4 regions of the Agrobacterium sp. rho-8.1 genome follow, and region 4 is predicted to be linked to each of the others. Evidence: predicted binding sites of a transcription regulator. Region 4 holds the regulator's gene; each other region holds the start of a gene.

Region 1 (7,445 bases), 1.4 Mb from region 4:
ACACCGGATTTGCGTACCGTGGCCCAGTCGATATCGCCATTCCACTTGGACACGTCGATGCCGTGTACCTCATGCGTGTGGGGTGAGCGTGCGCCAAAATCCTGTGGATCATTATCCTTGAAGCGCGGCTTACCAACGGATGCCGTTTCGAGGAAATCGTAACTGGTGGAGGTGCAGCCGCTCAACAGGAGGATGGACGCGAAAAGAGCCGGAAGTAGCCGCTGCATGATGATCCCAGTGAAACGAATGAAAGTCCGCGCGGTCGCCCCGGAGAAGCGCCGTAATCTTCTGTTTACCATAACAGGGTAAACAAGGTGTTATGGCAAGTCGCGAGGCCTTAAATTCTCATATTCAATAGTCTCGCGCGGTTTCAAGCGCCTGGCAGGGTCAGCACGGCGCGCCAAGCATAGCCACGAGCGATCGGCTCGAATTCCATCGTTGCATTATGGGTACCCGCCAAGGTTTCCAATGCGTAGCGCATATCAGCGCGCGGAGTGACGTGAAATTTGGCAAGCCAAGCCTGAAGAAGGGTACGGAACCATTGCGGCAATTGCTCCTGCTGGCCAAAATCGACGATATGCAGGGAGCCACCAGGCGCCAGCGCCTGCATGGCGCGCTCGACTGCTTTTTCCCAATCGGGGATCATGGAGATGGCGTAGGAAATCATGATTCGGTCAAAACCTGAGCTGCGTCCGAACTCACTCAGTTTGAAGGTTGTTGCGTCGGAAACGCGAAAGATCGGGCGTTCGCGATGTGCACTAAAGTTCTCGCTGGCGGTCGTCAGCATCTCGGCAGAAATATCCAACCCATAGAACTTGGCCGCGGGAAACAGGTTAGATGCACGCAGTAAATTGCGACCGGTCCCGCAACCGACCTCCAGCAAACTGCCGCCTTGCGGGATATCGAGTTTCTCGATGGTGGTATCGCGACCCAGCAGATAATATTTGCGCGTCAGATCATAGATGTGCCGCTGGTTGCGATACATCTTGTCCATCAAGTTTGCGTGGTTGACATCACGAAGGCTAACATTGTCACCGATGCTTTTCATGCCTGCGCCCTCTGATAGATATGGAAGCCACCATAGATGGCGGAGCGGTCACGCGCGTTGAGTTCCTGCGAGCGCTCGGCCAAATAGGACCATTGGGCGCGAATATCCGGCGAGAGGCGGCCTTCGATGACGCTCTTTTCGGCTGCAGTGCGGAAAATGACGCGGGCGTCTGTCGCTGCCGTGCGGCTGATCTGCGACCACAGTTCGTTGATTTGCGTGTCCGTCATCCAGTCCTGCGCGTCCAAAAGTACGTAGCGATCTACCGAGGATGCCGGTTTGGATGCAAGGAGTTCTGTGAATGTGGCGTGGTTTACGGAGACGCGCGCGGCATTCCTACGGATTGCGGGATAGTAATCGGTGCGCAGATAATCTGGCAGGTTACCCTCCTGCGCTTGCGGATAACGGCGCACAAAGGCCTGCCAGGCGAAGTAGTTGTCTTTCAGCGGAAAATCGCAGGCGAGTTTTTCAAGACGTTGGCGCAGAACCGGTGCGATCGTGTTGCCGTCCGAAAGGCTCGCGAGTTCGTCGTACTGGCGTGGTGGAATACCGAGGCCGAAGAGCGAGCTCTTGCGCTTCGTCAGCCAGCGGATCATCGGCTTGTCGAAGAGGGGCGCGACTTTCTCGTCAAAGAACTGGCGTTGCTCATCCATCGAACGGGCATTGGCCATGTCCTGAAGCTTCACACCGTGCAGGCGGGCCAGAACGTGGCCCACGCCAATGAAGCGGCCGAGCAAGCCGGTGCGATAGATGTTGCCGTTGAACACAGAAATCCGACGGCGGCCGGTCATCTTGCGTTTCGACCAATAGGCGCGTGTCTGCGGGTCGAGGTTGGGGGCGATGAAGCGGTCGTAACCTTCGCTGTTGGAGCGCACATTGGCGTGACCGAACTGGCGCACGACATCGCCATGGTTCGGCAGGTGACGGAACGCTGCGAGTTTCAGCTTGTTGAGGGCGATGTGGTGCGGATTGAGATCCACCACATCGATGCGAGATGGATTGCGCGACAGGTATGCAAGGACGTTGCAGCCGCCCGATCCGATGGTGACGATGCTGTGGCCATCGCGCAGCTCCATCGCCTGCATATCGACCTCAGGGTCTTCCCAGATTTGTGGGTATACCAGACCGGAAAACAAAACACCGAACAGTCGCTCCGACAGACCGCTGATGGACAGAGCCTTGTGTTGAAGCAGCGCAGTCTTGAGTTTCACGTTTTTGCTGAAACCGGTTTTCGGCGCGACACTGGTCATCTGATTCCACCTCTCATTCGGTTGAGAGGCGTTTAGCGGCGAGACGCAACAGTTTGATGACGAGGGGTGGGGGGATGGGATTGGTCGCCACATTTCGCAGCCGGTGAGCTGGGCTACCCCCTCTGTCTTGCCGGACATCTCCCCCACAGGTGGGGAGATCGACTCGCGGCGACCTTTTGGCCATCTCTCGCGTCGACAGTGAAGTGGTGTCAGAGCACCCAGCCGATCTCCCTCCTTGTGGGGGAGATGTCCGGCAGGACAGAGGGGGGTAGCCCCACCTGCTGCCGTATGATGGCTGGAACTCGTCCTACTTGCGCAGAACGTGCAGCATACCCTTGCGCTTGGCGTCGTAATAGTAGCCGCGGGCATAAAGACGCACGGCGTTATCGCGATCGTTGTCGGCCACCAGCCATGCACCACTGAGATATTTCACGGCATATTTCAGGTTGGTTTCGGCGTCGAAGAGGCCGGAAGCGGGGCCGTCGAAGCCCATGGAGCGTGCCGTGGCGTGCTTGATCTGCATGAGGCCGAAATGGCCGCCGTTGACAGCATTGGGGTTATAACGGCTTTCGCGCATGACCACGCGGTGAACGAGATCTTCCGGCACATTATACATGGTGGCGTATTTGGTAATGAGGCCGCTGAGCTTCTGACGTCCAACCATGGATGGCGCATCCAGTGAAGGCGTGATGACTTCCCGTGTGCTGATGGCGGCAAGAGCTGCGTTTTGCGGCGCAGACGCATAGGCAAGCATGGCACCCTGCGGCTTTGGAACCGGGATGACGCTTTGCTGCTTCATCATTTCTTCGGTCAGCGGAATGGCTGCGGCTGACGGTGTTCCGGGCGCGCCGGGTGCTGGCGGAAAGCTTCCCTTGAGTGCGACGACCTGCGGAAGGGCAGAAATTGCCGTTTGGTGAGCCAAGGCTGCCGCTGCAGGTGTTGTGGCAGCCGGTGCTGCAAGAGCGACCTGGGTGGCCGTCTGTGGCTGCATCTGCGTGTCGATAGCAGCGGCGGCTGCAATTTCCGATGCTGGGGGAAGTGCAACGCGGCCACCCTTGAGGGCGGTTGAGGTCGGCAAGGTCGTTGTCGTGGTGTTGGAGGCGAGTTGGGTGGCCGCTGCTGCGGTTTCCGTCGTCGCCGCGGCTGCTGCCGTTGCAGGAGCAGGTGTCGCACTTGCAGTCGGGGTGGTGGTCGTTTCTGCGGATGTTGCTGTAACCGAGGCTATCTTCGGGTGCGATGGATCGCCCTTGGCCGAATATTCGACGCTTGTGCATCCTGCCAGTGCCAGCGCAAGGCCCACCGTGGACGAGGTAAGAAGCGCCGATCTTCGACCAAAACTGCCTGAAAATTTCATGCTGCCGCCCTTGAGTGCGCCTGTCGCTCGATACCCCCGTTTCAAGCGAAGCAGGCAGTCCCTATCCGGCGATCATTAACCTATCGTAAGGTTTCGGGCAAGCGGCGACTTAACAGCAATGTCTTATGCAGCGATACGGCGGTATCCGGCGGTGACGGCGCGACCGGCTATAAAGCTCTTTCGCTTTGAATTCTTTGCTTTTTTGCTAACCGACATCCGCCGCACAGAGGTAATCGTAAAACGTGCGAAGGTTGCCTGCAGGCCAAGGCATACGAGCGCGATCAAAAGAAGGACCGCCTGCATTTGCGTGACCATTTCAACCACGTCGCGGGTGCCGTTCAAAAACTGCATGAGGAAAGCGACAAAAAAGCCGAAATAACGCAAACGCAACGCCGCCATTACGAAGCAGTCCGAAAACACGGTGCCGAAGGATTTTCCACGCAGATTGTCGTTGTCGGCATTGGCTTCGCGCGCGGCGGGCGTCGCAATTGTCCACAGGCTGAACAGCATCAGCCACGCCATGCCAGCCCAACGCGCTATATCGACAAGCGTGGAGGGCAGGAGTTCGGCGCCGACGACGATGATGGAGGCTGCGGTAACCGTTGTGACGATGCCAAGCGTCGCGCCGGTGACGGCTGCGACCATGGCGCGCTTTCCGCGTATGGCGGTATAGCTCGCGACTTTGAAGGACACGGGTGAGGGCAGTGCGAAAAGGATGGCACAGGCTAAGCAGAACACCAGCCAGACTTGTGCGGACATGTGCTTTCCTCCTAGCCCTCCCTGCACGTCATTTTTCTGTAACCTACAGTATCACCCCAGAAACCGAAACGCATTTCTGGGGTGATCGGTTCATAACGTCGAGAGCGGTGTGTTTACGCCACAGTTTGCGGTTCCCAGCATCATGCGGCGTAAAGAGGCGTTTTTATGCTCTATGCCGCTTTGTAGGACTGGCCAATCTGGTCCATGACCTCGCCAAACCACGGTGTCGACAGGTCGAAGTGCTTGCCGCCCTTGATGCGCGGAAATTCGATAGTGCGCAGCTTGCCGCCCTGGTCCTCGTCATGGCCGATAACGCCCGAAACCTTGTTGAGTGCGCTTTCCACCGCCAGATCGACCATGCCCTGAATGAGGCGCAGGTCCTGGCCATTGGCAGGGGCGGAGCGCGCGTAGTAGCCTGACTTCTGTACCATCGTGCGTTCCGCGCCGATCAGGCTGGCGAACTGCTTCTGGAACCAGCCGCCGACATTGATCGTGTCGATCTTGACGTGACCGAAAGCATCGCGCTTGACGGTTTCGCCTGATGCTTCGCGCTCGGCAACGATCGAATCAAGGCCCGCACCTTCCGAGACGAAGAGTGTGACGAAGCCCGTCTTTTCCATCGTCTTCTTCAGGCGCTCGGCTTCGGCCTGGATATCGAAGGCCATTTCCGGCAGATAAAGACCATCGATGCTCTTTAGCTGTGGTCCCATCAACAGGCCATCGACATATTCATTGCCACGGGTCTTTTGAATATAGGCGCGCGCCGTTGCCGCCGTCAGCCAGCCGCAGTGGCGACCCATGACTTCGTGAATGACGAAGGTCTTGGGCGCAGCGCTTTGTTCGTTGCTGACATTGTCGAAGAAATCAGCTCCAACTTCCGCTGCCGTCCACGCACCTAGCGACTGCTTGATCGGGACGACGTCGTTATCGACGGTTTTGGGCAGGCCGACGACGGTGAGGTTATAGCCATTGGCGCCGAGATAGGCCGCAAGATCCGCGGCCGTCGTGTTGGTGTCATCGCCGCCGATGGTATGCAAAATGGTGACGCCATCCTTTGTCAGACGATCTGCCGCCACGGCCAGAGGGTTTTCACCTTCCTTGACGAGCCCGCGCTTGGCGCAGTCTGCGGCATTGGTCAGCTTCACGCGGCTGTTGCCAATCGGCGAGCCGCCGTAGCGGTGCAGAAGGTGAGCTTTCTCACGCATATCCTTGGTAATGTGGACGCTGTCACCCAACAGAACGCCTTGATAACCGGAGCGGTAGGCTATGATGTCAATATCAGGCGCGATGTCGCTGTAACGTTCGATCAGGCCACCCACGGCAGACGAGAGGCATGGTGCAAGACCGCCTGCGGTCAACATTGCGACTTTCTGTTTGGCCATCGTGGCGCTCCTTCGTGTTCATTTCAAAGATGTCGTGTGGCAAATGGATGCGACAGCGAAACCGGCATGTAAAGTGAATTTCTCAAGAAAATCGGGCATTTCGCGGCAATCTTCAAAGCGATTGAACGCGTTGGCCGATCTAATCGTTTCAATTGCTCGCGCCCTCCTTGCGCTGCTGCCAGCCTGCGGAAAACCAGTGGCGTGGCGACGGAAACGACCCCAGCAAACCTCATCGCAAGATGAAGAAAAGTTAATGCCATGCGACCTTTATGTATATTGCATTCAGCAAACAGGACTTTATGCTTGAAACCATGATGTACGATTTCGCCTGTTTGCAACTTTCATCGCTGTGGGAACGACTGCTTGGCGCAATAGGCGATGCGGCGGGCAACGTGCTCGGCCGCGTTATCGAGGCGGTCAGAACCGTGTTCGAAGGCGATCCCGAAACGCGCCGTCAGGTGTCGTTCTCGGTGGCGATCATTGCGCTGTCGGCCAAGATGGCCAAGGCCGATGGTATGGTCAATGATGCGGAAGTTCAGGCCTTCAGGCAGATATTCGATTTTCCCGAGGAAGAAGCAAAGAACGTTGCGCGGCTTTACAATCTCGCGCGTCAGGATGTTGCCGGCTACGAGGCTTATGCCGAGCGTCTGTCCGGGCTCTGCGGTTCCGGGGAGCAGAATTGCGAAATGCTGGAAAGCGTCATCGATGGTCTTTTCCACATCGCCAAGGCTGATGGCCTTATCCACGAGCGGGAGATGGCGTTCCTCGGTCGTATCGCGGAAATCTTCCGAATCACTGAGGATCATTTCGAAACGATCATGGCGCGCCATGTCCACATGGAGGGACGCGATCCTTACCGCGTGCTTGGTGTTTCGCCTGCCGACGACTTTCTGGATATTCGCAAGCGTTATCGCTCGCTGGTGGCTGAACACCACCCCGATAAACTCATTGCGCGTGGCGTTCCCATGGAACTGCACGCTGCCGCGAATGAGCGCATGGCGGCGCTCAATGCCGCCTATGCGGCCATCGAGAAAGAACGCCGCGTCGCATGATTGATTTCCCTGCTGATTATGCGGGTGCCACCGTCGCGCCTTCGCCCAACCATGGCGAACGGGTCGATGTTGGCAGCCCCGACATGATTATTCTTCACTATACGGGAATGGGAACCGCAGACAGCGCATTGTCATGGCTGTGTAATGCCGAAAGCCAGGTTTCCAGCCACTATTTCGTCTTTGAAGATGGTCGCATCATGCAGCTTGTGCCGGAGAAACTGCGTGCTTGGCATGCGGGCAAGAGCTCCTGGGGTGGGGTGGCGGATATCAACTCACGCTCCATCGGTATCGAGGTCGCCAATGCAGGGCACCCGGCGGGTCTGCCTGAATTTCCAAAAGCGCAGATTGATGCGGTCATCGAATTGTGTCGAGATTGCGGTGCCAGATGGTCGATCGCGCCGGAACGGGTGCTTGGTCATTCCGATATCGCGCCTGTGAGGAAGATCGATCCGGGCGAAAAGTTTCCATGGGACATGCTGTCGCAACATGGGGTCGGGCACTGGGTCCCATCCGCACCCATCGGTGGCGGCAGATTTTTCCAGCGCGGCGATAGCGGGCAACCGGTGGAAGCCCTTCAATCGATGTTGTCGATCTATGGATATG
Region 2 (7,445 bases), 950 kb from region 4:
TGGGCCAGGGTCGCATCTTGCGCAAAAACGACGTGCGGGATCAAGGCGCAAGCCAGCGCAAGAGCCAAAACAGACGGGTGGAAACGAAGGAAACGAGCGATCATCGCCTGTATCAACCGCCAAACCGTGGCGCTTTTTCGTCAAGCAACGCATTCGCTTCGGCAACTGCCTGTGCCACGCCGCCAGCGTGACCAAAAACCGCCTCGCGCAGGGCCACGAATTCGACGCCGCTTTCTGCAACGGCAACCACCGAAGCAACATCCGAACCGCCCATGACGACGGCCGGGATTTCGATCATCGAGGCCCACCATTCGCCAAGCGCCACATTCTTGGGATGCGCTTCCGGCTTGATATCGCCTTCCAGCTTTCCGAAGAACATGTAATCCGGGTTGCTTTCACCCTGCTCAAGCGCCTTGTGACGATCATCGGCATTGCCACCACCGACGATGAGTTTTGGCGAAAAACTCTCGACGGCTTCGGACAGGGCTTCTGCACCGCCATTCACGTGCAAACCATCGGCCTTGACGCGACTGGCCGTCCGGCTATCGCCCGCCACAAGCGCTGCGGCACCCGCTTCCTGAACGATCGGCACCAAAGTTTCGGCCAGCTTCTGGAATGTCGCATCATCGAGACCGTATTGCGGAATGATGACGGAGGCCACGTCGCCGCCGCGCAATGCATCCTCCAAGGTTTTGGCCTGATGATCGGCGTCGTCGTGCGCAGGAACGATCAGGACGAGTCGGCAGCGGTCTTTGGGTGCAGTCATCGGTTTTTCCATTTTCCGCAGACCGGACGCTTCCTGCGTTATCTGCACTCGTTTTCATGTGATACTTCCGATAAACCGGACTGACGAAAGGATCAACCGTCCATCCATGCTGACCGATTTCCATTTTTTCCTCGTCGCCATACCGGCAGTCATCCTCGTCGGCCTTTCCAAGGGCGGGCTCGGGGGCGCTTTGGCATTGATGGGTGTACCTTTGATGGCGCTGGCCGTCCCGCCTGTGCAGGCGGCTGCAATCTTTCTGCCGATTCTGATCGTGATGGATATGGTCGCGCTGATGGTCTGGCGTCACTACAATCACCGCCAGACACTCTTGATCATGCTTCCGGGGGCGATCGCGGGCATCACCCTTGGCTGGGCAATGTCGAGCATGATTTCTCCCGATACCATGCGCCTTATGGTGGCGAGCGTCACGATTATATTCGTCGCACGCTATTTCTTCGAAGCCTATGCAACCGCACGCGGCGGGCGCGAAATCCAGCCAAAAGGCCAGAACCCGGTAAAGGCCACGATCTGGTCTACCCTTTCAGGTTACGCCAGTTTCGTGGCACATGCCGGTGGCCCGCCCTTCCAGATCTACGTGCTCCCGCTGAAACTGGACCCGAAAGTCTATACCGGCATGAGCGTTCGCTTCTTTGCAATCATGAACGCAATCAAGCTCATACCCTATTTTGCCCTTGGTGCACTGGATGCCACCAACCTCACCACCTCAGCCATGCTGTTGCCCGTTGCCATGGCCGCAACCTTCGCGGGGGCAAAAATTGTGAAATACATGAAGCCCGCGATTTTTTATCCGCTGATGTATACGATGGCGCTTTTGGCAGCGTTGAAGCTTCTGTGGGACGGGTTGCCTTTTTAGAACTGAGACAATTACAGAAACAAAAGGCCCTGATCGCGAGAGCAATCAGAGCCGGGCTTTCAGGCTGCGACGTAAACTATACTGACGTCAGGCAACAAAGATATGATTCGATCAATGCTTGGTCGAGGCTTGCAGCCTCTGCATTTCATCCTTCAGGCGCAGTTTCTTGCGTTTTAGATCCACAATCTGCTTATCATCCGAAGAGGGGGAAGCGAGAACAGTTTCGAGCTCCTCCTCAAGAGCACCGTGTTTCTTTTCCAGCGATGCTATATGAGCCTGAATGGTCATGCGGCCCGTCCTTCCTTGTTGAACCTACCTCCAGCGCTCCATCGCTGGAGTTTCAGGTTTACGACACCAATGTGACATGGAAGACAGCCGTTGTCGAAGGAGAAATCAAGGCAATATCGGGGCAAAATGCTGACACGGGAAACTTCCCGTTACCGTCATTTGATGGTACAGGCACGAAGACCGAAAACAAAATGGCCGGATGGCGGTCCGGCTGTATCAAATGGGGACGACAAGAGATGCCCGATCAGGATCAGGCCGACGTTCGGCTGGTGCTTGCGCGACTTCGCCAGGAGCATGAAGACTATGATGTCGCGATCAATGCCATGATCCAGACCAACTGCGAGGCATTGCGCATTCAGCGAATGAAAAAGAAGAAACTGGTCATCAAGGACAAGATGACCCAGATCGAAGACCATATTATCCCCGACATCATCGCCTGATACGGAGAGACCGTTGAGCACAGAGACACCGCCCGTCGCCATCATCATGGGAAGCCAGTCCGACTGGGAAACCATGAAAAACGCAGCCGATACGCTGGATGCGCTGGATGTGGAATATGAAGCCCGCATCATTTCCGCTCACCGCACGCCCGAGCGCATGTTCAGCTTCGCCAGCGGCGCGCGCGAGGAGGGTTTCAAGGTCATCATCGCCGGTGCAGGTGGTGCAGCCCACCTGCCAGGAATGACAGCAGCCCTCACCCCGCTTCCTGTGTTCGGCGTCCCCGTGCAATCGAAGACGATGTCGGGCCAGGATAGCCTCTATTCCATCGTCCAGATGCCCGCAGGCATTCCCGTCGGCACGCTCGCGATAGGCCGCGCCGGTGCCATCAACGCAGCCCTTCTCGCTGCAGCCGTTTTGGCGCTGTCCGATGAAGACCTTGCCGACCGGTTGGATGAATATCGCGCCCGCCAGACGGCTGCGATTGCGGAATACCCCATGGACACCCCGCAATGACCTTGGCAGTAATCGGAAAATCGGCAACCATCGGCATTATCGGTGGCGGTCAGCTGGCGCGAATGCTGGCCATGGCAGCAGCCCGCCTCAACTTCCGCACCATCGTGCTGGAGCCACAGGCAGACTGTCCGGCAGCACAAGTCTGTAACCGCCAGATCGTCGCTGCCTATGATGACGAAAAAGCGCTGGCTGAACTGGCAAACGTGTGTGACGTCGTAACTTACGAGTTCGAAAACGTCCCTGTTGTTGCGGCTCAGACGTTGGCTGCCTCCGTTCCCGTCTATCCACCAGCGCAAGCACTCAGCGCCTCGCAGGACCGGTTGACCGAAAAACGCTTCCTCAATGATTGCGGCATTCCCACAGCCGACTTCGCTCAAGTGGACGATCAGGCAAGCCTTGAAGCCGCGCTGATCGATTTCGGTGGCAAGGGTGTGCTGAAGACCCGCCGCATGGGCTATGACGGCAAGGGCCAGCGCGTGTTCAAGGGCGGCGAAGACCTGACCGGTGCTTTCGACGCATTGGGTGGTGTGGCTCTCATTCTGGAAAGCTTCGTGCCTTTCGAGCGCGAAATCTCGATCATCGCGGCGCGTTTTCAGGATGGCACGGTGACCTGTTACGATCCGGCAGAAAACGTGCACCTAAGCGGCATTCTCCACACGTCGACAGTCCCGGCGCAGCTTTCCGACGCCGCGAGAACCGTTGCAGTGGAATCGGCGGAAAAGCTGCTGGCCGCTCTCGACTACATCGGCGTGGTCGGTATCGAATTCTTCGTATTGCCGGATGGTTCGCTGGTGGCAAACGAGATGGCACCGCGCGTACACAATACCGGCCACTGGACCGAAGCAGCCTGTGTGGTCTCCCAATTCGAGCAGCACATTCGTGCCGTGGCAGGTCTTTCTCCCGGCTCTACGCAGCGCCATTCAGACTGCGTGATGACAAATCTGATCGGCGATGACATCAGCGCGGTGCCGCAATGGCTGGCGAAAAACGATTGTCTCGTTCACCTTTACGGCAAGACCGAAGCACGTGCAGGCCGCAAGATGGGCCATGTCACACAGCTGATGAACCCCGGAAAACCAAGTCTTTCCTGGCAAAATACGCCTTAGCGTGTTGACAGGCTGGGACTGACGAGGTATTTGCCTGCCAACCGAAAAAAGCGCGCCCTCGTAGCGCGTTTTTGATTGTTTATACATGCGTGGCAAGAAGCGTCACGCCAAACTGCGGACCAGAAAAATGAAAATCAAGAACTCGCTTAAAGCGCTTAAGGCCCGTCACCGCGATAACCGTCTGGTTCGCCGCAAGGGCCGCGTCTACATCATCAACAAGATGAACCCACGTTTCAAGGCCCGTCAGGGCTGATTACCGATTGCACGCGTGCCCGTCCGGTCGAGACGGATCACATTGTTGATAGACTGCAGAATTTAATTCCATAATTGGCGCAGGCGGATTACGTTAACCGCATGCGCCAATTTCGTTTTCAGACCTGCCTTGCAGTCGCCCTCGGGTTTTTGACCTTCAGCCCCCTGCCCTCCGGCCATGTTACCGCAGCGCTGGCTGCCGAGCCGGCAAGTAGCGCGCCCACGGAACAGACGGCGGTTGCACCAGAAGCAGCGCCCAAAACCTCCATCGACAATTTATTCTCAAGTTTGAAGAAAGAGCGCGACGCCCAGAAAGCTCGCGTCATCGCCAACGAGATTGTCAGCGAATGGACTGATTCTGGCAGTGCCACCATCAACCTGATGATGACATGGTCCGAAGAAGCCGCGGAAAAAAAGCGCAAGGCGGCAGCTTACGATTTTCTTGATCAGGCGATCTATCTCGATCCTGATTTTGCACAGGCCTGGTACCGCCGCGCCCTCGTCCATTATTCCGATGGCGATACCCGCAAGGCCATGTCCGACCTGAACAGCACCCTGGAAAAAGAGCCTCGCTATTTCCCAGCACTCGCCAGTCTTGCCAATATTCTTGAGAGCAACGAGCGCAATGAGCTGGCGCTGAAGGTTTGGGAGCAATATCTGGCGCTCTACCCGGCAGATAAGGACGCCCAGAAGGAAGCCAGCGACCTGACGGAAAAACTGGCGGGAACACGCAGTTAATCAGCGTGCCCGATAGGATATATCTTACGCCACACCGATGCGCAGCAGGTCGTGGAAATGCACGAGGCCAACGGGGCGGTTGTCGTCATCAACAACGATGAGCGCGCCGATATGATGCTTTTCAAGCGTGGCGAGAGCCGCCGTCGCCAACACGTTTTTCGTCACCACCTTGGGTGCCGTCGTCATGATGTCGTCAACGCTGAGTTCTGACAGATTGCGCGTGAGATTACGCGCCATGTCGCCTTCGGTCACAATCCCGCACAAGCGACCATCTTGATCGAGAACAGCGACGCAACCAAAATGTTTGCGCGCCAGAATGCTGACGGCTTCGGGCATGGATGTGCCCTTGGAAACCAGCGGCAGACGTTCGCCGGTGTGCATGATATCGCCCACCAGCGTCAGTGATGCTCCCAGTTTTCCACCGGGATGGAAAACCCGGAAGTCGCCAGCGGTAAAGCTGCGCGCTTCCAGAAGCGCGACGGCGAGCGCATCGCCCAGCGCCAGTTGCATCATCGTAGACGTCGTCGGCGCCAACCCGTGCGGGCAGGCCTCCTGCTCATCGGGAATGAGAAGCACGATATCCGACGCTTTGGCGAGCGAGCCCTGCTTTGCGCAGGTCAACGCGATCAGCGGAATGGAAAAACGTCTTGTATAATTAATGATGCTGCGAAGTTCGGCACTCTCACCACCCTTGGATATGGCTAGCACCACATCGTTGCCACCGATCATGCCCAGATCGCCATGGTTGGCTTCAGCCGCATGAACAAAAAAAGCGGGCGTTCCGGTGGACGCAAAAGTGGCCGCAAGCTTTGAGCCGATGTGGCCACTCTTGCCAACGCCCGTAATGATGAGGCGACCGCCCGATTTGCCAATGGCGTCGATGGCGCGGCAGAACTCGTCGCCCAAGGCCCCTTGCAACGCGTCTTCCAGCGCAGACAGACCACCCTTTTCAATCGAAATGGTCCTCAAAGCCGATTCGACGGCGTGATTTTCCACCAGTGTGACAGCTCTCGTAATCATGGCGCGACTGATACTCCTTTCGAGAAATCATGTCTATCGGCCAATATCGATGACCACGCCGTTTTATCGCGTCATCGCTTTTCACGGACTGTTAACCATAAAATAACCCGGCGCGGGCACCATGGCAGTCCAACGAAGCGTTACCGAACGTGTATTCTGCCAGGAAAACCATGGGCTTATCCCGTTCTTCGGCAGAGCGTGCGAAATGAAAATGCAGCGTCTGCGATTGGTTGAAAATTCGAACTGGATGGGTAAGAGCACGTATGGTTCACGATAACACCGCAAAACGTCTGGTGACGTGGCGGAAAGCAGCTGCAACGCTGCTGGCGTGCGCCATATTGTGCCCGGTATATCCGGCTTTTGCTCAGTCCTCATCGTCTCAGCCTGCGGCCGCAACATCGCTGCGAACCTTGACGAGTTCCGATCCCAACATTGGCCAGAACGATCTTTCTGTTGTCGACCCGGAAAGTGCAGCCCGCGACGCTGCGCGAACGGAGGCCGCCGCCGACAATGTCACAACAGGCAGTCTTCGCCCGAGCTCCACCGCAGGTGAAGCTATATCCGAACCACCGGATGAAGCAACGGTGGTGTATGAAGAGCCGCAAAACCCATATGAGCCGACGGTCGATGGCGGCGAAAACATCCAGGCCGACGACGGCCAGGCACCGGGCATCCGCATCGGCACGATGACGCTGCGCCCTTCCATCAGCCAGTCCATAAACCATGAGAACAAGACGTTTCCCGGCGGATCGAGCAGCCGCAATTATCTGACGACGGGCATTCGCGGCACGCTGGCCAGTGACTGGTCGCGTCACGCATTGACGATTACCGGCGACGGCGCCTATCAGCGCAATCTGGGTGGCGGCAGTGCGGGAGAAGAGCCGAGTGCGAACCTTGGCGCAGATCTGCGCCTCGATCTGGGCGACGGCACGCAGGCCAATCTGAAGGCCGGTTATGCCTTCAGCCGTGAAGATACCAATGATCCCAACGCCGTTTCCGGCGCCTCCGTGCAGGGCGGCGAGCACGTGTTTACCGCTGGCGCATCGGTGGAGCGCAATGTCGGAATCTTGAAAGCGCTGGCGGCTCTCGACCTCTCTCGCACCCTCTACACAGACGCCAAGGGCGTCAACGGCCAAGCCATCAGCTTGAGCGACCGTGACCGCTACGGCGCAGGCCTTCGCGCCCGTGTGGGTTATGAACTGTCACCTGCACTGGTTCCGTTTCTGGAAGCGACGGCAGGCTTGACCAATTACGACCAGACCCGCGACAACACAGGCTATGAGCGCTCCTCGCAAAGCTATGGAGCAAAGGTCGGCACGCAGATCGATCTGGGTGAAAAGCTACGCGGTGAAGCCGCCATCGGCTATCTGCGCAAGGAATATGACGACAGCCGACTATCGGCGGTCAACGCCATGTCACTGGATGGCAACCTCGTGTGGTCGCCACA
Region 3 (7,445 bases), 310 kb from region 4:
TTGGTCAACACTTCGCCGGGAAACACCGCCATCGTATTTCCCTGCCGGTACTGCTGGCGCAGCTTGTAGGCGTCCGCGATGGTTTTCGGTTTCACGAGGATTGCCGGTACACCCGGTGTTTGCGCTGTAAATGTCTCGTTCAGCCCGGCAGCCTCACCCTCTTCATGGGAATGTGCGTGGACATCATGGCTTTCGGCTTCATGGGCGTGATCTTGCCCTTCCTCATGCGCCTCCATGCCGTGAATGTGCCAGACGGAGCTGATCGGCACCAGAATGGCCCGATCCCACGGCGTTCCGGTGGGCTTCAGACGGCCCTCTACATGATAGATGATCTCGGTATGGGTATGACCGCCCTCTTCCGGTGCGCCATGCATCGGTTTGATCTCAGCGCCAATGGGCAAATCTACGGCAGAACCGATTACGGCGTCTTCGCCATCGGCAAAGCCCTGACCTTCCAAAAAACCGCTGGCCGTGTTTTTGATGAGAGCGGTCGTCGTTCCGACAATTGGATAGCCGGCAAAGGAATCTCCGAAACCGACTGGTCCGGCCCATGCGACACGCGGATCGTTCGTCAGGGATGCCAAGGTTTCGCCACTGACCAGCGGCAACGGTGCCGCTTGGAGGAAGACCGAGGATAGAACCAGTTGCGTCTCGCTGCCAGCCGCACCAACGACGAGATCAAACTTGTCGGCTGCTCGGGCCGTCCCCAGGCGCAAAGCGCGTTCCTGCAATGTCACGGTGACGCCGAGCGCCGTTGCGAGGGAAACCAGCAGGACGACGACAAGCGAGCCTGCCCAGAGCCGTTTCAGATCGGAGAGAATAAAACGGATCATATCAGGCCTTCCCGGCGGTGTCGGACAGGATCCGGCCATTGGCGAATTCCAGACGGCGGTCGAGGCGTTGTGCCAGAAGCCTGTCATGGGTGATAACGATGAGCGTCGTGCCTTCCGCCCTTGCCAGCTCGACCAGCAGGCGGCCGATGGCCTCACCATTGTCGGGATCGAGACTTGCAGTCGGCTCATCGGCAACGATGACACCCGGTTTTCGCAACAGAGCCCGCGCAATGGCAACGCGCTGCATCTCACCACGCGACATGGTGTCGATGTTCTGATCCGGCCTACCAAGACCGGTTTTTTCGAGCAGAGCCTTGGCGCGCTTGCCATAGTCACTGGACATGGCGCGTGCGAGGCGAACCGGGAGCAGGACGTTTTCGATGGCGGACAGACCGGGCAAAAGGTGAAACTCCTGCATGACGAGCCCGACATTTTCGCCGCGCCAGCGATCTCGTCCGGTTTCGGTCAATCCGGCGATATCACGATCACTCCAGACAACCTTGCCCTCGCGGACCCGTTCCAGTCCGGTAATGATATTGACGAAGGTGCTCTTGCCCGAGCCCGAAGCGCCCGTGATTGCCATGGTCTCACCGGCAGCGACGCTCAAGGCGTCGATGGACAGAACAGGCGTTGCAAGTCCGGGGAAAGAGACGGTCAGGCCGGATATGGTCAGTGACAGCATGTTTACGAGACCGAATATTCTGCATCACGAATGCGCACGAGACTGACGAACCCCGTTTCCGGGTCGGTCCACGAGCCATACTCTAGCACGCCCCTGACCTCGATCGTGGTGCTTGGCTGCACGAAGGTCTGTTTTTCGGAGAGATAGACGACGACGATATTATCGGGCCAGTCGGAATCGGACGAGCAGAACGGGCAGAGCGCCATTGGAATCTCTGTCAGCACGAAAAAGGCAGCCTCAGCTTTGAGCGGCGGAGCCATGAAGCCCTTCATGCGGATATCCTGGCCGCTCAATTGCTTGAGTTTATCGGAAAATTCCAGCCCGAGCACGCCGACCTTGCCATACATCTCATCGAAGGTCAGCGTCGACGGGGACGCATAGGATTGACGAGCGGCAAGCGAGAATGCCGCCAGACTGGCAAGTTGAAGAGACTGCCTGCGGGTTAGCATGGGGAAAGAGCGCGCCATGACGATCTCCGATTTGGACCTGTCTGGATTATTCTAGAACGAGGCGATCCGGCCCGCATGATGCGAGCCGGATCGTTATCACTCAATGCATGGCTTACTGCGTCTGCTTTACGCCGAGCGCAAACGTATCGGCCAGTACGCGGTAGACGTCGCTCTGTTCCATATAGCCCTTGAACTCTTCCGAGCCGGGACCGGTGGACTGAAGCACGATATCGTCGACGGCATGAACGCCGCTATCGCCTTCTTTCGGGATGTTGCCCTGGACGAAAACGGCGCCCGGAACGTTCTTGTAGGCTTCGTTGGCGATATATTCCTTCTTTTCGTTCTGGATTGCCGGAACGAAAGGACCATCCATCTTCGGACGGAATGTTTCATAATGGTCAGGACCATTATTGGCATTGAGGAACAGACGGCGGCTGACGTCGATCCGGTCCGGATAACCATCGCCATCCTTGTCTTCGTAGTTCGGGAATCCGGCTTCCGCATAGGTCCCGACCTTGGCGCGCATTTCATCGCCCGGCTTGTCGTCATCGACGGTGCCGATGATGGAAACGCCATGGGTGTGGTCGCCGGTGACGACGATCAGCGTATCCGGGTTTTTCGCCGCAAATTCGCGGGCGACGCCGACGGCCTTGTCGAATTCGATGGTTTCCATCACGGCGCGATCCCAGTCCAGCGGGTGGGACATCTTGTCGATGTTTGCCGCTTCAACCATCAGGAAGAAGCCGTCCTGGTTCTTCGAAAGCTCACCAAGAGCGGCCTTGGTCATATCGACGAGACCAGGCTGGTTCGGAAACTTGTCGACGGTTCCCTTCTTAAGGAAGTTGCGGTCAAGAACCGCATCCATATTCGACGGGTGGAAGAGACCCAGAAGCTTGCCCGTGTTGGAACCTTCGGCTTTTTCCAGCTCGCTCTTGTCGGTTGCCAGCGTGTAACCGGCTTCCTTGAACAGCTTGATGTAATCCTTGTCGTCCTTGCGCTTGGAGCCGGGCGTGTCCTTGCCAAGGAAGTAGGCGGAGCCACCACCCAGAACGACCTCTGGCTTGACGTCGTACATCATGCCGGTGATCTCGGCCTTGTCGGCGCGTTTACGGGTATGAGACACGACGGCCGCAGGCGTTGCGTCCTGCAATTCGGAGGTCGTGACGATGCCGATCGACTTCTTGGTCTGGCGGCGCAGCGCCTCTGCCATCGTCTCGACGCGTGGGTCGTCAAGGCTTGCAGGCGTGCGGTCGCCATATACACCAAGCGCGTTCACGGCTGTCTTGTGGCCGGTCATATAAGCGGACATGGTGTTGGCGCTGTCGGTGGCGACAGCTTCTGTAGAGGATGTACCGATGAACGCCATGCGGTCCATCTCGTCCATGTTGAGGCGACCGTTGGCTTTGCCTTCAGTCATGCCCTTGGACATGATGCGGGCCGCCGTGCGGTGGGCAACCGAAAGGCCATCGCCGAGCAGGAAGATGATATTCTTGGCTTTTGGCTTCTCAGGCGTGCCATAAACCGTCCATGTGACGTTTTTGGTTTCGGAGCCTGCCGAGACCTCGACCTTGTAATCTCCAGCCTTGGCGATCTTAAGTCCGCGCAGAATGACAGCAGACCCGAGCACCTTGTCTTCCTTGCCCTTTTCTTCCGCCGTGAACGTAACGTCGGACCCGAAGACAGCCTTGTAATCCTGGCCATTGACCATGATCTTGACGTCTTCAGGTTTTACGACGCTCTTGAACTCGACCTTGAAATCAAAAGGCGAGCCGGACAGGATCGTCGCGCGGTCGAGGGGATAAACGGTCGCAGCCTGTGCGGCACCGGCAAGAACGGTGGTTGCGACAAGCAGCGCGAGAAATTTGCGCATGGTAACCTCGCGGGATGGGTGTTTGGTTGAAGATACATTCGCCTATAGGGGCCGTGCGTGACAGACACGTGACGGTTTCCAAGGATTTGGCTTCGATACCCAAACGTCCAATGTTTCTTGCATTCGGATCCAATGTCTGCACGCGCAGGGGCTTCATTCGCATATGAGGGCTTCATTTCTTTTTTTTGCACCTCTCAGCAGCGCTATCGCCTTGCAGCCTGAAAAATCGCTCCTTATATACCCCGCAGACCAGCAGAAATGCTGACAAAACCGGAAGACCCATCCAAGTCAAGGAGTTGTCAGTGGAATGCCTCCCGGGGTTCCGACAACTCGCTTCAAGGAGAGAAGAAAAATGGCAAAAGTAATCGGTATCGACCTTGGCACGACCAATTCCTGCGTTGCAGTGATGGACGGCAAGGATATTAGAGTTATTGAAAACGCGGAAGGTGCGCGCACGACCCCTTCCATGGTTGCATTCAGCGACGATGGCGAGCGTCTGGTCGGCCAGCCTGCTAAGCGTCAGGCCGTCACCAACCCAACCAACACCCTGTTTGCCGTGAAGCGTCTGATCGGTCGCCGTTATGAAGACCCCACTGTCGAGAAAGACAAGGGCCTCGTTCCGTTCGAGATCGTCAAGGGTGACAACGGCGACGCCTGGGTTCAGGCACAGGGCAAGGGCTACTCCCCTTCCCAGATTTCTGCCATGATTCTTCAGAAAATGAAGGAAACAGCCGAATCCTACCTTGGTGAAAAGGTCGAAAAGGCCGTCATCACGGTTCCCGCCTACTTCAACGACGCACAGCGTCAGGCAACCAAGGACGCAGGCCGGATCGCCGGTCTTGAAGTTCTGCGCATCATCAACGAGCCGACCGCTGCCGCCTTGGCCTATGGCCTCGACAAGAAGGAAGGTAAGACGATTGCCGTGTACGACTTGGGTGGCGGCACTTTCGATATTTCCGTTCTGGAAATCGGCGACGGCGTTTTCGAAGTGAAGTCCACCAACGGCGATACCTTCCTTGGCGGCGAAGACTTCGACATGCGTCTGGTCGAATATCTGGCTGGCGAATTCAAGAAGGATCAAGGGATTGATCTGAAGGGCGACAAGCTTGCGCTTCAGCGCCTGAAGGAAGCCGCTGAAAAGGCAAAGATCGAACTGTCGTCTTCGCAGCAGACCGAAATCAACCTGCCGTTCATCACGGCGGATGCGACTGGTCCTAAGCACCTGACACTGAAGCTGACCCGCGCCAAGTTTGAAAGCCTGGTTGACGATCTGGTCCAGCGCACCGTTGCACCGTGCAAGGCAGCGTTGAAGGATGCTGGCTTGACTGCAGCCGAAATTGAAGAAGTGGTTCTCGTCGGCGGTATGAGCCGCATGCCGAAGGTGCAGGAAATCGTCAAGCAGCTGTTTGGCAAGGAGCCGCACAAGGGTGTGAACCCTGATGAAGTGGTTGCCATGGGTGCAGCCATTCAGGCTGGCGTTCTGCAGGGTGACGTTAAGGACGTTCTGCTTCTCGACGTGACACCTCTGTCGCTCGGCATCGAAACACTGGGTGGCGTCTTCACACGTCTGATCGACCGTAACACGACGATCCCGACGAAGAAGAGCCAGACCTTCTCGACAGCCGAAGACAGCCAGTCTGCCGTGACCATCCGCGTTTCGCAGGGTGAGCGCGAAATGGCCGCCGACAACAAGTCGCTTGGTCAGTTCGACCTCGTTGGCCTGCCGCCGGCACCCCGCGGCGTTCCGCAGATCGAAGTCACCTTCGATATCGACGCCAACGGCATCGTGCAGGTTTCCGCCAAGGACAAGGGTACCGGCAAGGAACAGCAGATCCGTATCCAGGCATCTGGTGGTCTTTCAGACGCCGACATCGAAAAGATGGTCAAGGATGCCGAGGCCAATGCCGAGACTGACAAGAAGCGTCGCGCCGGTGTGGAAGCCAAGAACCAGGCCGAAAGCCTGATCCACTCCACCGAGAAGTCGGTGAAGGAGTATGGTGACAAGGTTTCCGAGACGGACCGCAAGGCCATCGAAGATGCCATCGCAGCGCTGAAGACGTCTGTTGAAGCATCCGAGCCGGATGCAGATGACATTCAGGCCAAGACACAGACACTTATGGAAGTCTCCATGAAGCTTGGTCAGGCGATCTATGAGGCGCAGCAGGCTGAAGGCGGCGAAGGCTCTGCGGAAGGCGGCAAGGACGATATCGTCGATGCCGACTATGAGGAAATCAAGGACGACAAGAAGTCCGCCTAAGTGTGGATCTTGAAACCCAATTGATGCTTGACTGAAATCCGGCTGCCTCGTGCAGCCGGAAATCCATTTCCGGGGCTTGTTGATTAATGGCGAAAGCAGACTTTTACGAAACACTTGGCGTTGGCAGGACAGCTGACGAAAAAGAGCTGAAAAGCGCCTTCCGCAAACTCGCGATGAAGTATCATCCGGACAAGAATCCTGGTGACGCCGAGTCCGAGAAAAAATTCAAAGAACTCAACGAAGCCTATGAAACACTGAAAGATCCGCAAAAGCGGGCTGCCTACGACCGGTTCGGTCATGCGGCCTTCGAGCAAGGCGGAATGGGCAATGCAGGCGGCGGCTTCGGCGGCGGTGCCAGCGGCGGGTTCTCCGATATTTTCGAAGACATTTTCGGTGAGATGATGGGAGGCGGGCGGGCGCGTCGCTCCAGCGGCGGACGCGAACGTGGTGCCGATCTTCGCTACAACATGGAAATTTCGCTGGAAGAGGCCTTCGCAGGCAAGACCGCGCAAATCCGTGTCCCGACGTCCATCACCTGTGATGTCTGCACCGGTTCGGGCGCAAAGCCCGGTACGCAGCCGAAAACCTGCGCCACCTGCCAAGGCTCTGGCCGCGTGCGCGCAGCGCAGGGTTTCTTCTCAGTGGAACGGACCTGCCCGACCTGTCACGGTCGCGGACAGACGATCACCGATCCTTGCACCAAGTGCAATGGTCAGGGCCGTGTGACGGAAGAGCGCTCGCTGTCGGTCAATATTCCAGCCGGTATCGAGGATGGCACGCGCATTCGCCTGCAAGGCGAAGGCGAGGCCGGTATGCGGGGTGGCCCGTCCGGCGACCTCTACATCTTCCTGTCGGTGCGACCGCACGAGTTCTTCCAGCGCGATGGTGCCGACCTCTACTGCGCAGTGCCCATCTCGATGACGACGGCAGCGCTAGGCGGCACGTTCGATGTGACGACGCTTGACGGCACGAAGTCGCGCGTGACCGTGCCCGAGGGTACACAGGCGGGCAAGCAGTTCCGTCTGAAGGGCAAGGGGATGCCTGTGCTGCGCTCTGCGCAGCAAGGCGATCTCTATATCCAGATCCAGATCGAAACACCGCAGAAGCTGACGAAACGGCAGCGCGAACTGCTACAGGAATTCGATGAACTGTCGTCCAAGGATAACAACCCTGAATCCACCGGCTTCTTTGCCCGGATGAAGGAATTCTTCGACGGTTGATGTCAGCCTTTGACGTCTACGACAAAGCCGCGCTTCGACAAGAATGCGCGGCTTTTTCATGCGGTAATGTCAACTCGATCAGCCGGCAAACCCGCCCTCTTCCAGAAAGCGTTTTTCGTCCGCAGTGCTCTTGC
Region 4 (7,445 bases):
TTGAGAGACTCAAAAGGTTGTGGGCCGAGGGCCTGAGCGCGAGCCAGATCGCGGCACAACTTGGCGGTGTCAGCCGCAATGCCGTTATCGGCAAAGTCCACCGTCTGAACCTGCCCGGCCGCGCGAAAGCAGGCGGCACAGTTGCTACGTCACGTCCCGCAGCAAAGCGCCCAACGGTCGCGACACCGTCTGCTGCACCCCGCGCCGCAAATACCTTCCAGGCACGTGCTGCGACACCACGTCCAACGGTGCGCACAGCAACGTCGAACGATCAGGATACCGATACAGGCCGGGTTCTTGACTACGCACCGGTCAACACAGCGGTTCTGCCGACATCGCTGCGTCTAACACTGACGGAACTTACGGAACGCACCTGCAAATGGCCGGTCGGCGATCCGCTAAAGGATGACTTCCATTTCTGCGGCTGCGACGCGTCTGAATCCTCGCCTTACTGCAAATTCCACGCAAAGATGGCGTACCAGCCTGTGAGCGAACGCCGCAGAGCCTGAAGGTTCGAGAAACACATTATGATGATAAAAAAGCGGGTCATTGGCCCGCTTTTTTAATGTGTGAAGTGTTGTGATGTCTTCGACGTCGGCACGCTTCGCTCAAAGCGTCTATTATCACTGCTTCGGTGTGATAGGTCAGAATGGTGCGCCACTCTTCTACCTCTTGAGTCGTGATGAGTTCGGGCAAGCGGAGAGGCACCTGTTCATCGTCGGCCAGATGTTCAATGAAGCCAACCGCCGCAGCGGTGTTGATATCTGCGTGTGGAGCTGCAAGACAATAGCGGGCGTAATGCACGATACGCCGGGCTTTCTCTCTTCTGTCGTTTTTCACGCAGTCTTCGAAAAACGGGCGCAGCTCTATCCATGCAGCCATGGGCGACCAGGCGCGTTCGATCTCATCGCGCAGTTCGGGTGCAGCCTCGATGGCCTTACGACGCCAAACGCTCATATCAATTGTCCACCATCATCCCATGAACTCTTATAGAGCGATGAGCTTGACGTTGGACCGAAATATTCAGGAGAAGAATTATGCTGTGCGCAAAAAGCGTCCCAGACAGGGATCTGCCTGAGCGGTGAGCGCTGAGAATGCCGTGTCCGGGTTAGTGCCCTACGCCGCTAGAAGTTTGACAAGGCACCCGGCCAGATCGCAGCCCTTCGATTGAACGGCTGCTTGATCTTGGCGGATGGTTCAGCCTTGACGGGCTTTGCGGTTGGCATAGCGGCGATCGCGCTCTGCCTTGCAAGCGGCTTCGTCTTCGATGACGCGGGCGATGCGGTTTTTGTCGGCCAGCTTACGGGCGTCTTCTTCAGCACTTGCCGCAGCTTCGAGTTCAGCCTGCTTTTCGGCGGCTTCTGCTTCGAGGCGGATTTTTTCGTCGCGTTTTTGCTGGTCGCGTTCAGCCTGGCGCGCTCTGCGGGCCTCGGCAACGGCAATCTGTTCGGCCTGCTTGGCTTCAAGCATGGGTGCCGCAGCTTCCTTGGCTTCGCGATAGGCCTTCAAAAGAGCAGCCTTTGCGTCAGCCGCGGCGCCGCGTTGTTCGGAGACTTCGTTGTTCTTGATGTTTCTAGTGTTTCTCAAATCTCTATTCCAGTTGAGTGGTCATACTGATCCTGCGATCAGGACTTCTTACCACGTTTCGTCGGGGCGGGTGCAGGGTTCAGGCTGTCTTGCAATTCTTTGGCAAGACGCGCTTCGCGCAGTCTGAGCGTCTTTTCTTCACGAGCTTGCGTAATCGAATTCAGTTCGTCAACCGCATGGCCACGCGCAAAAAATTGCGTCTGCGTCGCGCCGAATGCGATCTCTGCCTGTTTGCGAGATTTGCTGTGTGTTTCAGACATGAAATTTCCTTCCTGTCGCGCCGGCCTGAAATCGGGATCGATTTGCTGGAAGTCCGATGCGTGGTGGATCGAGCAGCCTGGAGCCTGTTACGCCATAAAGGCACAGTACCCGAAGCGAGTGCCGCCAAGCAGCACAAAAAAAGGCCAGGCAAAGTGCCTGACCTCGGTTGGTCTCATGCTTTCAACAGTGCCAGTACATCCGTGGTCAAGGGAAAGCAGATCCCGTTATTTAAGCAGCCTGAAGGTTGCAAGCAGACATTTTGCCCGACTTGTTGTCGCGCTCAAGGTCGTAGCTCAGCTTCTGGCCTTCAACGATTTCGCGCATACCTGCACGCTCTACAGCGGAGATGTGTACGAATGCGTCTGTGCCGCCGTTGTCAGGCTGAATGAAGCCGAAGCCCTTGGTGGAGTTAAACCATTTTACTGTGCCTGTGGTCATAATGAACCCTTTCAAAGCATAAGAGATAGATCGCAGAACTGATGCCCTGCGTGCGATTATAGCGATTTTTTTGAAGAAAGGGTTAGTTCAAAACGCGGTGCTAATCGCGCGGCAACCAAAGCTCAGCAAGAAAAATATCGACAACCAATTAATAGAGCCTTCCGGTCGGATAGTCAAACTTTAATTTTCAGATAATTTCAATCAGCCCTTGTCATCATATCAGTGGCCATCCGATATCGTTTGCTTTTGTTGACGATATTGAGCTCTGAAACGTTCGGGTATCCCGGTTGTTTATCACCCCAGATCCACATCTGTCCAACACATCATATCTTCAGCGTAGCTTAAGCGAGGCCCCCACCGGCTTGTGATGAGCCTAGAGCAACCACGCGATCCCATACGTAAACGCACATTGCTGATATGCGTCGATTATGGGCGCGCGCTCTTCGATGCGTCACGTCGCATCTGCCTTCGTCGTAGACGTCAGGCTTCCATCGAATATCCTGCGCCGCGTACGGTGCGGATAACATCCTGCATGCTGGAGAAGTTGAGCGCCTTGCGCAGACGGCCCACATGGACGTCCACCGTGCGTTCATCCACGTAGATGTCGTGCCCCCATACGCCGTCAAGAAGTTGCGAGCGGGAGAAAACGCGGCCGGGCGATACCATCAGGAACTCCAGCAAACGGAACTCGGTAGGTCCCAGGCGCACTTCGCGGGCCTTGCGATGAACGCGGTGGGTTTCGCGATCCAGTTCGATGTCGCCGCATTTCAAAACGGATGACAGGACTTCGGGCCGGGCGCGGCGCAACATGGCCTTGACGCGCGCCATCAGTTCCGGCGTGGAGAACGGCTTGACCACATAGTCATCGGCCCCTGTGGCCAATCCACGCACGCGTTCGCTTTCCTCGCCACGCGCCGTCAGCATGATGATCGGCAGACGTTCCGTTTCAGGGCGCATGCGTAAACGACGGCACAGCTCGATGCCAGAGACACCTGGCAGCATCCAGTCGAGAATGAGCAGATCCGGGGTACGTTCCTGCAAGCGGATTTCCGCCTCGTCACCACGCGGGATCGTGTCCACGTCGTAACCTTCGGATTCGAGATTGTAGCGAAGAAGAACGCTCAACGCCTCTTCATCTTCGACAACTGCTATTTTCGGCACCATGACTAGTGACTCCGCCAGGCTTGTAGGAAATTCACTCGGTGATCGCACCGAGCGTATTGGAACTGTCGTCCTTGGGACGCTCGCCTGCCGGCTGGCTGCCGGTGGCCATGTAGTAGATGGTTTCCGCGATGTTCGTCGCATGGTCGCCCACACGCTCGATGTTCTTGGCGCAGAACAGGAGGTGTGTGCAGGTGGTGATGTTGCGCGGGTCTTCCATCATGTAGGTCAGCAGCTCGCGAAACAGCGAGGTGTACATGGCATCGATTTCCTCGTCGCGTTCGCGGATGGTCTGCGCCTTTTCCGCCGAACGGGTGGAATAGACATCCAGAACGTCCTTCAACTGGACCAAGGCCAGCTCGGACAGATGCTCGAGGCCGCGGGCCAGCTTGCGGGGCACGCCGGTTCCGGCAACCGCGATAACACGCTTGGCGGTGTTTTTGCCAAGGTCGCCCACGCGCTCCAGATCAGCGGCGATGCGCAGCGAACCGATGATTTCGCGAAGGTCAGCCGCCATCGGCTGACGCTTGGCAATGGTCACGATTGCCTTGTCCCCGATTTCGCGTTCGGCGTTGTCGAGGATCGTATCGTCCGAAATGACCTTCTGGGCCAAAGCAGCATCGGAATTGACGAGTGCGCGCACCGCATCGCTGCACATCTGCTCCGCAAGGCCACCCATTTCAGCGATACGGCGGCTGAGGAACTTCAGTTCTTCGTCGTACGCGGACATGATGTGTGAGTTTGTCGGCATGGTCGAATTCTCCAGTTTCGATGCGGCTGGCCGCAAGCTCTGTCGGGCTCAAGCGGTTCGACGCGATGGGTTGCAATCAACGACGGGATCAGCCGAAGCGACCCATGATGTAATCCTGCGTGCGCTGGTCATCCGGGTTGGTGAACATCTTGTCGGTGTCGTTTTCTTCGACGAGGTGGCCCAGATGGAACATCGCAGTGCGCTGTGAAACGCGGGCCGCCTGCTGCATGGAGTGGGTCACGATGACGATGGTGTAGTTGGAGCGAAGCTCGTGGATCAACTCCTCGACCTTGGCCGTCGCAATCGGGTCGAGCGCCGAGCAAGGCTCGTCCATCAGAATGACTTCAGGGCTGACGGCAATCGCGCGGGCGATGCACAGACGCTGTTGCTGACCACCCGAAAGGCCCGTGCCGGACTCCAAAAGGCGATCCTTGGCTTCGTTCCACAGGCCTGCCTTTTGAAGGCTGGCCTCGACGATCTGATCCATATCCGCCTTGTTGCGAGCAAGACCGTGAATGCGCGGGCCGTAAGCGATGTTCTCGTAGATCGACTTCGGAAACGGGTTCGGCTTCTGGAACACCATGCCGACGCGGGCGCGCAGTTCAACCACATCGATGTTGCTGTCGTAGACATCTTCGCCATCGAGTGTGATCTTACCCGTGACGCGGCAACCGTCGATCGTGTCGTTCATGCGGTTCAGCGTCCGCAGGAACGTGGACTTGCCACAGCCCGATGGTCCGATGAGCGCGGTCACGGTGTTTTCGCGGACGTTGAGGTTCACATCGTAGAGCGCCCGTTTGTCGCTGTAGTAGACGGACACGTCCTTGCCGATCATCTTATGAGAAACGTCATTCATTTTCTTGTCCAGCGCCTTTTCCATTGCTGCTTCCGACAACATATTCATCGTTCTAAGCTCCTTCTACCAGCGCCGCTCGAAGCGACGCCGCAAGAGAATTGCGCCAACATTCATGACAACGAGGAACATCAGCAGGATAATGATAGCGCCGGATGTCCGTTCGACAAAGGCGCGCTCTGCCTCGTTTGCCCACATATAGATCTGGACCGGCAAGGCCGTGGATGGGTCCATCGGCGTTGTCGGGTAGTTTGCGACGAAGGCGACCATGCCGATCAACAGCAGGGGAGCGGTTTCGCCCAGAGCATGCGCCAGGCCGATGATGGTGCCGGTCAGAATACCCGGCATGGCCAGCGGCAGAACATGGTGAAAGATCGTCTGCATCTTCGAGGCGCCCAGTCCCAAAGCCGCAGCACGGATCGATGGCGGCACGGCCTTCAGCGCCGCACGGGTGGCGATGATGATCGTCGGCAAGGTCATCAGCGTCAACACGAAGCCACCGACCAGAGATGCCGAGCGCGGAAAGCCCATGAAGTTGATGAAGACCGACAGGCCGAGCAGACCGTACACAATCGATGGCACGGCTGCGAGGTTGTTGATATTCACCTCGATCAGGTCGGTAATGCGGTTCTTGGGCGCGAATTCCTCCAGATAGATCGAGGCTGCCACGCCAATCGGCAGGGACAGCACCAGAACGATCATCATCATGTAGAAGGAGCCGATGAGCGCGACACCCACACCGGCGGCCTCCGGACGGCTCGACGCACCATTCACGAAAATGCCGGTGTTGAACTGTTTGGCGAGTTGGCCGCTTGCGACGAGCTGATCCATCCATTTGACCTGCTGGTCGGAGACGCGGCGGTTGGCCTCTTCGCCGGTCATGTCGAACTGGCCCTTGAAGGCCGAGTCGATATCACCGGACGCCAGCAGCGCGACATTCCGCGTCGTACCGATCACACTGGGATCAGACGTTACGATGTCACGCAACTGGGTGCGTACACTGTCGGATACCATGGTGCCGATGGTGCGTAAGGCTGTGCGGTCGTCCAGCGACACGCCCAGCGCCTTGGCCACCGCGTTGCGCGCCAGAACCGGGTAGTTTGCCGTAACAAGCTTGTTCGGATTGGTGGCGCGTTGATTGTCAGGATCGATGATCTGTTCGGAAAACTCGACCGGAACCGTAATCGTGGTCTGTTGAAACGCCGTGTAGCCTTTGCCCACAACCGACCAGATCAGGAGGAAGAGGAACAGCAGGCCGAAGGAAATCGCGGCAACGCCATAGGTGCGGAAGCGGCGCTCCGCTGCATAACGGCGCTTGATGCCGATATCGCGACGGGCCGTCTTTGGCGCGACTGGCACGCCAGCCGCCGAAGAAACAACGTCGGTCATTCGTACTGCTCCCGGTATTTGCGCACAATGAAGAGCGCGTAGATATTAAGGCATAGCGTGATGGCAAAGAGCGTGATGCCGAGCGCAAAGGCAACCAGCGTCTGCGGCGAGGTAAACTCAAGGTCGCCGGTCAACTGGCTGACGATCTTCACCGTCACCGTCGTCATCGGTTCGAACGGGCTGATCTGCAAGCGTGCGGCAACACCTGCCGCCAGAACCACAATCATGGTTTCACCGATGGCGCGCGATGCCGTCATCAGGATGGCGCCGACGATGCCAGGCAGGGCAGCGGGAAGGAGGACACGCTTGATGGTCTCGGAGCGAGTGGCCCCCAGACCAAGCGACCCATCACGAAGTGTGCGTGGCACGGCTGTAATGATGTCGTCAGACAGCGAGGACACGTAAGGGATGAGCATGATGCCCATCACGAAGCCTGCCGTCAGAACGCTCTGTGCCTGAATGAAAGAGGTGTAATCGCCAGTCGTCAGGCCGTTGATCTGCGAGGAGATGTCGCGCAGGAACGGGCCAACGGTGGTCAGCGCGAAGAAGCCGTAGACGATGGTCGGAATACCGGCCAGAACTTCCAGCAGCGGCTTTGCAATGGAGCGGACACGCCGAGACGCGTATTCTGCCATGTAGATGGCCGAGAACAGCCCCACCGGGACGGCGACCAGCATGGCGACGAAACCGATGTAGAGCGTACCGGCAAGAAGCGGAATGAGACCGAACTGGCCGACTGATTCCGTTGCCCCTGCGGCCGCAAACCGCGGGTCCCAAACGGTGCCGAAGAAGAACTCGTGGGCTGGCACCATGTTGAAGAACTGAATGGCTTCCGTCAGCATCGACATGACGATGCCGATGGTCGTCAAAATGGCGAGCGACGACGCCAGAAGAAGCGCACCGAGAATGACGCGCTCGACTTTGTTTCTTGCCCGAAATCGAGGAGCAATGGCACGCAGCGCATAGAGCGCGCCAAGCAATGCAGCACCCAGCACCACAACAATC

The links. The regulator PhoB, encoded in region 4, activates phosphate uptake and scavenging genes when phosphate is short. The targets are predictions, from matches to a motif close to TGTCATNNANCTGTCAT.
Region 1: RMR21_RS09880 (BtaA family protein) is a predicted target of PhoB. The motif match lies at 2,341-2,357, and genes of this name have one in related genera.
Region 2: RMR21_RS11800 (YdcH family protein) is a predicted target of PhoB. The motif match lies at 1,989-2,005, and genes of this name have one in related genera.
Region 3: RMR21_RS14585 (alkaline phosphatase) is a predicted target of PhoB. The motif match lies at 3,892-3,908, and genes of this name have one in related genera.

Annotation. Positions count from the first base shown of each region.
Region 1 covers NZ_CP192788.1:1,955,493-1,962,937, reverse strand. Annotated here, with positions in the region: gene RMR21_RS09890 (glycoside hydrolase family 25 protein) at 1-227, opposite strand, end outside; gene RMR21_RS09885 (class I SAM-dependent methyltransferase) at 371-1,048, opposite strand; gene RMR21_RS09880 (BtaA family protein) at 1,045-2,295, opposite strand; gene RMR21_RS09875 (transglycosylase SLT domain-containing protein) at 2,603-3,649, opposite strand; gene RMR21_RS09870 (LysE family translocator) at 3,773-4,408, opposite strand; gene RMR21_RS09865 (pyrophosphate--fructose-6-phosphate 1-phosphotransferase) at 4,579-5,790, opposite strand; gene RMR21_RS09860 (TerB family tellurite resistance protein) at 6,102-6,842, shown strand; gene RMR21_RS09855 (N-acetylmuramoyl-L-alanine amidase) at 6,839-7,445, shown strand, end outside.
Region 2 covers NZ_CP192788.1:2,365,221-2,372,665, forward strand. Annotated here, with positions in the region: gene RMR21_RS11785 (tetratricopeptide repeat protein) at 1-104, opposite strand, end outside; gene RMR21_RS11790 (thiamine phosphate synthase) at 113-766, opposite strand; gene RMR21_RS11795 (sulfite exporter TauE/SafE family protein) at 873-1,640, shown strand; gene RMR21_RS11800 (YdcH family protein) at 1,752-1,928, opposite strand; gene RMR21_RS11805 (YdcH family protein) at 2,165-2,368, shown strand; gene purE (5-(carboxyamino)imidazole ribonucleotide mutase) at 2,415-2,882, shown strand; gene RMR21_RS11815 (5-(carboxyamino)imidazole ribonucleotide synthase) at 2,879-3,988, shown strand; gene ykgO (type B 50S ribosomal protein L36) at 4,116-4,241, shown strand; gene RMR21_RS11825 (tetratricopeptide repeat protein) at 4,343-4,978, shown strand; gene RMR21_RS11830 (KpsF/GutQ family sugar-phosphate isomerase) at 5,003-5,998, opposite strand; gene RMR21_RS11835 (surface lipoprotein assembly modifier) at 6,262-7,445, shown strand, end outside.
Region 3 covers NZ_CP192788.1:2,998,496-3,005,940, reverse strand. Annotated here, with positions in the region: gene RMR21_RS14600 (ABC transporter permease) at 1-833, opposite strand, end outside; gene RMR21_RS14595 (ABC transporter ATP-binding protein) at 835-1,515, opposite strand; gene RMR21_RS14590 (hypothetical protein) at 1,518-1,982, opposite strand; gene RMR21_RS14585 (alkaline phosphatase) at 2,077-3,834, opposite strand; gene dnaK (molecular chaperone DnaK) at 4,187-6,091, shown strand; gene dnaJ (molecular chaperone DnaJ) at 6,178-7,311, shown strand; gene RMR21_RS14570 (DUF924 family protein) at 7,390-7,445, opposite strand, start outside.
Region 4 covers NZ_CP192788.1:263,039-270,483, reverse strand. Annotated here, with positions in the region: gene RMR21_RS01385 (GcrA family cell cycle regulator) at 1-509, shown strand, start outside; gene RMR21_RS01380 (DUF7674 family protein) at 547-957, opposite strand; gene RMR21_RS01375 (DUF6481 family protein) at 1,198-1,587, opposite strand; gene RMR21_RS01370 (hypothetical protein) at 1,626-1,847, opposite strand; gene RMR21_RS01365 (cold-shock protein) at 2,077-2,286, opposite strand; gene phoB (phosphate regulon transcriptional regulator PhoB) at 2,767-3,450, opposite strand; gene phoU (phosphate signaling complex protein PhoU) at 3,482-4,198, opposite strand; gene pstB (phosphate ABC transporter ATP-binding protein PstB) at 4,287-5,102, opposite strand; gene pstA (phosphate ABC transporter permease PstA) at 5,118-6,440, opposite strand; gene pstC (phosphate ABC transporter permease subunit PstC) at 6,437-7,445, opposite strand, start outside.